Regions from separate parts of the Mesosutterella faecium genome, predicted to be linked through region 1. Evidence: predicted binding sites of a transcription regulator. Region 1 holds the regulator's gene; the other holds the start of a gene.
What was found. Region 1 encodes NrdR, which represses ribonucleotide reductase genes. Its sites were predicted from a motif close to CACNANATNTNGTG; they were not measured.
Positions count from the first base shown of each region.

Region 1 (3,404 bases):
GGCCTTTTCGAGGTTAACCGGCCCGAAGGTATCCAGCCCCGTCGTCTTGGAGAGCGATTCCGCAGACACGTCGATCTTGAACCAGTCCCCGCCTTTTTCAACGACAGTCATGCAGGCGCCGTTCACCGCGATGGACTCTCCAACCTGAACCTGATCCAGGCCGAGCTTCGGCGCATCGATGGTCAGCCTCAGCCCGTCACCCAGCTTCTCGGGCTCGCGCACCATGCCAACTGCCTGAATAATTCCTGTAAACATCAGTTTTTCCTCAAATCAATGCGTAAATCTTCCCCCAGTCGGGCTACGGAATGATACGACCACTTCTCGGCCTGGGACAGGGACTGGTACGGACCCAGATCCCACAGGCCGCGCCCGCGCCCGATCAGCATCGGGGAAACATAAAGGACGATCTCATCGACCAGCCCGGCCCGCAGGAGCGCGGCATTGAGCACGGAGCCCGCCTCCACGAGAAGATCGTTGACCTCCCGGCGCCCCAGCTCCGCCAAAAGCTTCCGCAGATCCACTCTCCCGTCGGCTCCCGGCAGCGAGACGACCTCCGCGCCCCGGGCCCGCAGAGCGGCGGCGCGGATGCCGCCGGCAGAGGCGCAGGCCACCAGACAGCCGCCCTCACCGATCACTCTGGCCGCCTCCGGCATGCGAAGCTGCGAGTCGGCAACCACCCGCAGCGGCTGGCGCACGCTGGCCGGATCCCGGCCCGCCGGCCGTACGGTGAGACGGCAGTCATCAGCAAGAACAGTTCCTATACCCGTGAGGACGGCACCGGACTCGCTGCGAAGCCTCTGGACATCCGCTCTGGAAGCCTCGCCCGTAATCCACTGGCTCTGTCCGTTTTCAAGCGCCGTGCGCCCGTCAATGGAAGCCCCGGCCTTCAGCTTCACCCAGGGCGTGCCGCGGGTCATGCGCGTGAAAAACCCGCGGTTGCTCTCCCAGGCTTCCTTCTGCAGCACATTGCGTTCGGTCGGAATGCCTGCGGCTTCGAGCATGGCAAGGCCTTTGCCCGCAACGAGCGGATTCGGGTCGGTCATCGCCGCAACAACGCGGCCCACCCGGTGATCTATGAGAGCTTTCGCGCACGGGGGCGTGCGGCCGTAGTGCGAACAGGGCTCGAGCGTGACGTACACCGTGGCGCCGGCTACATCCGCGCCGCGGCCTGCCGCATCCTGAAGGGCCTCGATTTCGGCGTGATGGCCTCCGGCCTTCTGGGTATAGCCTCTGCCGATTACGACGCCGTTCTTGACAATCACGCATCCCACGGACGGGTTGGGAGGCGCGATCGCGCGTCCCCGCGCCGAAAGCTCCAGCGCCATGCGCATGAAGCGCAGATCCGATTCTTCTGCCATCAGTGCTTGTCTCCCTTGCCCTCGGTTGCTTCTCGGAGCAGCTCCACAAAAGCCTCGGGCTTCTCTACATTGAAATAAACCGAGGCGAACCGGATGTAGGCCACGGAATCGAGCCGCCGCAGCTCATCGAGCACGTAAAGCCCCACTTTCTCGCTCTTGACCTCGCGCTCTCCGAGAGCCATCAGGCGCTGCTCGATGCTGCTGACCGCCTCATCGATTTTCTCGAGAGGCACCGGACGCTTGCGCAGGGCCAGCATCATGGACGCCCGCAGCTTCTTCGCGTCAAACTCCGTACGCGCGCCGCCCTTTTTGATGATGGCCGGCAAGGCGAGCTCCACCCTTTCATAAGTCGTAAAGCGCTTGCCGCAGTTCGGGCACTTCCTGCGGCGGCGGATAGCCCAGCCCTCTTCCGAAGACCGGGAATCTATCACCTGGGTTTCATTGCTGTGGCAAAAGGGACAACGCATGCTTTAGAACTCCCCCTGCTTTTACCGCAGGGACGGCCGCAGATGCGAAGCAAGGCGCGCCGCCTTTTCCCTGGCCGCCCGCCCTGCATCGAACTGCCGCTTTCGTATGCGAGGCCCGAAGCGGCGGTTTCCGCCCCGGCCTCTTCCTGTGAAAAGAACTTATTTCCTATAAACAGGGAAGGCGTGCGTCAGTTCCGCCACCTGAGCCTTCACCTGCTCGAGCACGGCCGCGTCTTCTGGGTGGTCCAGCAGGGTGACGATCAGGTCAGCCACCTTGCGGACTTCGGCCTCCTTGAAGCCGCGGGTCGTCATGGCAGGAGTTCCGAGGCGGATGCCGGAGGTAACGAACGGCTTTTCCGGGTCATGGGGAATGGCGTTCTTGTTGGCGGTCATGTGCCCGGCCTCCAGCAGAGCCTGGGCGGCCTTCCCCGTAATGTGCTTCGGGCGGAGGTCCACCAGCATCACGTGGCTTTCCGTCCGTCCGGACACAATGCGCAGTCCCTTCTTCACCAGCTCGTCGGCCATCGCCGCGGCGTTCTTCACGACCTGTTCGCCCCAGAGGCGGTATTCAGGCTTCAGCGCCTCTCCAAGGGCCACAGCCTTCGCCGCGATCACATGCATCAGGGGACCGCCCTGGATGCCGGGGAACACGGCCGAATTAATCTTCTTTTCCAGCTCCGGACGGCAGAAAATAATGCCGCCGCGGGGCCCGCGCAGCGTCTTGTGCGTGGTCGTCGTGACAATATCAGCATACGGGAAGGGGCTCGGATAAACCCCTGCGGCGATAATGCCCGCGTAATGGGCCATGTCGACCATGAGCAGGGCTCCAACCTTGTGGGCGATGTCGGCGAAGCGCTTGAAATCGATCTTCAGGGAGAAAGCCGAAGCCCCGGCGATAATGAGCTTGGGCTTGTTCTCCTGAGCGAGGCGCTCCACCTGCTCGTAATCGATGTCCTCTTTCTCATTCAGCCCGTAGGGAACGCAATGGAAATACCGGCCGGAGAAATTAAGGTGCATGCCGTGCGAGAGATGCCCGCCGGCATCCAGCGACATCCCCATGAAGCAGTCGCCCGGCTCGAGCGTGGCGAAAAGAACCGCCATATTGGCCTGTGCGCCGGAGTGCGGCTGCACGTTCACCGCCATCTCGACCCCGGCCGGCTCGCAAAAGAGCTTGCGGGCGCGCTCCTGAGCGATGCGCTCCACCACGTCGACGTTTTCACAGCCGCCGTAGTAACGCTTGCCGGGATAGCCTTCGGCGTATTTGTTCGTGAGCTGAGAGCCCTGCGCAAGCATGACTGCAGGAGAAGTGTAGTTTTCGCTCGCGATGAGCTCAATGTAGTCTTCCTGGCGCTTGTTTTCCGCGTCGATGGCCGCCCAGACCTCCGGGTCGCTCACGGCAAGGGTTGTTGGCTGATACATGTAGAAAGCCTCTTGTAAAAAAGCCGAAGTCAGAAAAAAACAACTCAGCCCCGGTGACCGGGGCCGCGTCTCGTACAGCAATGATTATACGGACTCGGCGGGCCGCGCCATGGGCGCGGATGATCCTGCTGCGGCTAAGCCTTCGCCTGAAGCATCAGGG
Region 1 covers NZ_JAKZJU020000001.1:361,671-365,074, forward strand. The annotation lists gene MUN46_RS01670 (riboflavin synthase) at 1-255, opposite strand, end outside; gene ribD (bifunctional diaminohydroxyphosphoribosylaminopyrimidine deaminase/5-amino-6-(5-phosphoribosylamino)uracil reductase RibD) at 255-1,358, opposite strand; gene nrdR (transcriptional regulator NrdR) at 1,358-1,825, opposite strand; gene glyA (serine hydroxymethyltransferase) at 1,985-3,244, opposite strand; gene dtd (D-aminoacyl-tRNA deacylase) at 3,379-3,404, opposite strand, start outside.

Region 2 (3,404 bases), on a different contig from region 1:
TTCCAGGCCCCGGAGACGTAGCCGCGCTTGTCGAAGTAGGCCCCGCTCTGCCAGTCGCTGCCCGGAAATTCGGCGTAGGAGCCGCGCTCCGCGGCGAGGTCGCTGCTCGCCTCGACAGCGGCCTGCGCGATCCGCTCGAAGACCTCGTCGGCAAACCTGAGGTGCCTGTCGCTCTCCCAGGGGATGCCGCGCAGGGCGAGCGCGTGATGCCAGCCGCTCACGCCAAGCCCAATGCCCCGGTAGCGCCGGCTCGTGATTTCCGCGTACGGCAGCGGATAGCGGTTGAGGTCGATCACGTTGTCGAGCGCGCGCACCGCCGCGGCCACGATCTCCTTCACGGCCGCGGGATCCTCGAGCGGAATGCGCCCGAGCACGAGGCTGGCGAGGTTGCACACGACGAAGTCCCCCGGCGTCACGCTGGAGGTGACCACGGTCTGGCCGTCCACGGTCCGCACTTCGGTCTTCGCCTCGCCGATCGCGCTCATGTTCTGGGCGATCTCGGTGCAGAGGTTCGAGCAGTAGATCATGCCCTTGTGCGGATTCGGGTTCGCGCGGTTCACCGTGTCGCGGTTGAAGATGAAGGGCGTGCCGGTCTCCACGGCGGACTTGATGATGAGCCGCACGATGTCGCGGATCGTCATCACGCGCCGCGAGATCCTCCGGTCCGCGACGCACTCGAGGTAGCGCTTCTCCCACTCCTCGCCGTAGAAGTCCTCGAGGTGCCAGCCCTTCGCCCGCCAGACCTCGTCGGGGCAGAACATCGCCCAGGGCTGCCCCAGGTCCTCTTTCGCCCGCCGCCAGAAGAGGTCCGGGAAGCACACCGCCGGGAAGATGTCGTGCGCCTTCATGCGGTCGTCGCCGTTGTTGGTCCGGATCTGCAGGAACTCGGGAAGGTCGCGGTGCCAGACATCCAGGTAGACCGCGGCGGCCCCCTGCCTCACCCCGAGCTGGTCCACGGCCACGGCCGTGTCGTTCACGAGCTTCAGCCAGCGCACGATGCCGCCGGCCGCCCCGTCAAAGCCCCGGATGCGGCCTCCCGCGGCCCGCACCTTTCCGAAGTAAAGCCCCATGCCGCCGCCCCACTTGCTCACCTGGGCGAAATTGGAGACGCAGCGGTAGATCCCCTCGAGCGAATCCGGCACCGTGTCGATGAAGCAGCTGGAGAGCTGGTGCGCGGGCTTTCGCGCGTTGGCGAGGGTGGGGGTGGCCATCGTCACCTGCAGCCTGCTCATCATGTCGTAGAAGCGCTTCACCCAGCCGAGCCGCTCCTTCTTTTCCTTCATCGCGAGGTGCAGCGCGATCCCGAGGAACATCTCCTGGGGCGTCTCGACGGGCTGCGACCCGTCGTGCGGGCGGATGAGGTAGCGCTTGGACAGCAGGCTCAGGGCCGGGTAGCTGAAGAGCCGGTCGCGGCCGTCGTCGATGAAGGAGGCGGCCCGGGCGATCTCCTCGCGCGAATAATGCTCGAGGATATAGCCCCCGTAGAGCCCCTCGGAGACGAGCCAGGCAAGCTTCGAGTAAAAGTCCGTGACGCCCGCCCGCTCCTCGGCCTCCCGGACGCCGCACCGCAGTTCGAAGTCGAGAAGGCGAGCGGCGATCATCTCCCAGAGCGGAGCCTCCGCGGTGGTGAGCTCCTCGGCCGCGGCGATGAAGGCCGCGAGCCGCCCCCGGCTCCCGAGGCCTTCCTTTTCCATCCCGGCCGCCTTGCGCCTGAGCACCTCAAGCGAATAAAGGGGCTGCGGAAAGTCCCGGGCGATGCCCTTCCACACGGACTCGGAAGAGGCGCCCCCGGTAAGCTCCGAGAGCTCCTTCACGAGCCTTCTCTCGCCGGAGCGCTCCTCGCGGTAGAGGATGTAGCGCTTCGCCTCGTCGAAATAGCCCCGCTGCATCAGCTGCCGCTCGACGAGGTCCTGGATGCGCTCCACCTCGCGCATCTCTTCATGGGCCTCAAGCTGCCCGCGCACGGCGCTCACAATCGCGGCGGCGTCCCCGGGCTTCGGCGCGGTGCCGGCCGCCCGGAAGCATTTCTCAAGGGCGAGCGCGATCTTTTCCCCGAGGAAAGGCTCGGCGCTGCCGTTTCGCTTGCGAATCGTAAAGGACGGTTTTTTTTCCATCTTCGTTTTCCTGTCCAGGGGCGCGTGCGCCCGTCGGGCGGACCGGCTTCAAAAGGCCGCGGGGGCCGCCCGCCGCGGCCTCGGCCGCAGCGGGACCGGATGAAGCCTGAACCGCAATCAATAGTTTATAAAATTGTCTGAGCAACAAAATGTAGTGACTTTATCATGGCGCAGCCCTTCCTACGCCTTGGAGAAAACCCGCCTTGACGGCGCTCAGGCGAAGAGAAAAAAGCCTCGGGGCCTGAGGCCCGGAGCGAGGCCGCGCGGGGCTTCGGGGGCGGAAAGAGGGGAAAAAGGAAAGCGCCGCTGCCAGGGCCGCGCCCCCAATACGCGGGATGCCTGAAGCGGAAAGAAAAGCGGAAAGGAAAAAACGCCGCGCGGGCCGGCTGGAAACCCCTCCGGCCGGCCCGCGGGTCACTTGAAGCCTTGTTTTTTAGAACTTGTGCACGAGGCCGCCGCCCACGAGGGCCGCGTTCGGCGTCCGGTCAAGCTTCTTCGCCTTTTCCTGGGTGTAGCCGCCCGTCACGTAGACGCTGGTCCTCTTGCTGAAGGAGTAGCTGTAGCCCACGGTCGCGTAGAGGCGGTGGAACTTGTCGCTCGAGTCGTCGACGTTCTTCGCGTCGCGGTAGCCGACTTCGGCCATGGCGCTGCCGCCGCAGACCGGGACCTTGACGCTTGCCGACACGCCCCAGCCCTTCACCGGGGTCGAGATGAGGCCGAAGAAGTTCAGGTCGGAGTCGTCCGCGACCAGCTGGTTGTCGAAGTAGGTGGCCTTCGCGTAGGCGGTGAGGAAGCCGAAGTTGTAGTTGCCGCCCAGCACGACGCTCCAGCCGTCGTCAAGGCCCGGGTGCTCGGCGTTGCCCCACATCGTGTAGTCGCCGGTGAGCACGAGGTCGAGGGCGCCGTTGTTGTAGCTGAGGCCCGCGGCGGCGTAGCGGTCGGCGCTCGACTTGCCTTCGACGCCGTACGTGTCCTTCGTGTTGCCCTTGAAGGAGTACATCGCCTCAGCCTTGAAGCCGGCGATGGAAGGGCTCACGTAGGCGAGCGTGTTGTCGTAGCGCGTCCAGAGGTGCCCAGTGGAGTTGTGGGTGCCGAGCCCGGTGAAGGACGAGCCCAGAGGGGAGACGCTTCCCAGAAGGCCGATCGAGCCGATATCGGAATTGATCGAGCCCAGGCGCCCCGCGTAGAGCGTTCCGCAGGCCCCCGAGACTTCCACCGTGGCCTGGCGCCCGAAGAGGCGGCCGCCCTGGCTGCTCGTGCCGGCGTCGGAGGCGAAGCCCGACTCGAGCA
Region 2 covers NZ_JAKZJU020000002.1:69,958-73,361, reverse strand. The annotation lists gene MUN46_RS10760 (ribonucleoside-diphosphate reductase subunit alpha) at 1-2,114, opposite strand, end outside; gene MUN46_RS10755 (porin) at 2,548-3,404, opposite strand, start outside.
Region 2: the regulator NrdR is predicted to act here: its motif matches at 2,258-2,271, upstream of MUN46_RS10760 (ribonucleoside-diphosphate reductase subunit alpha).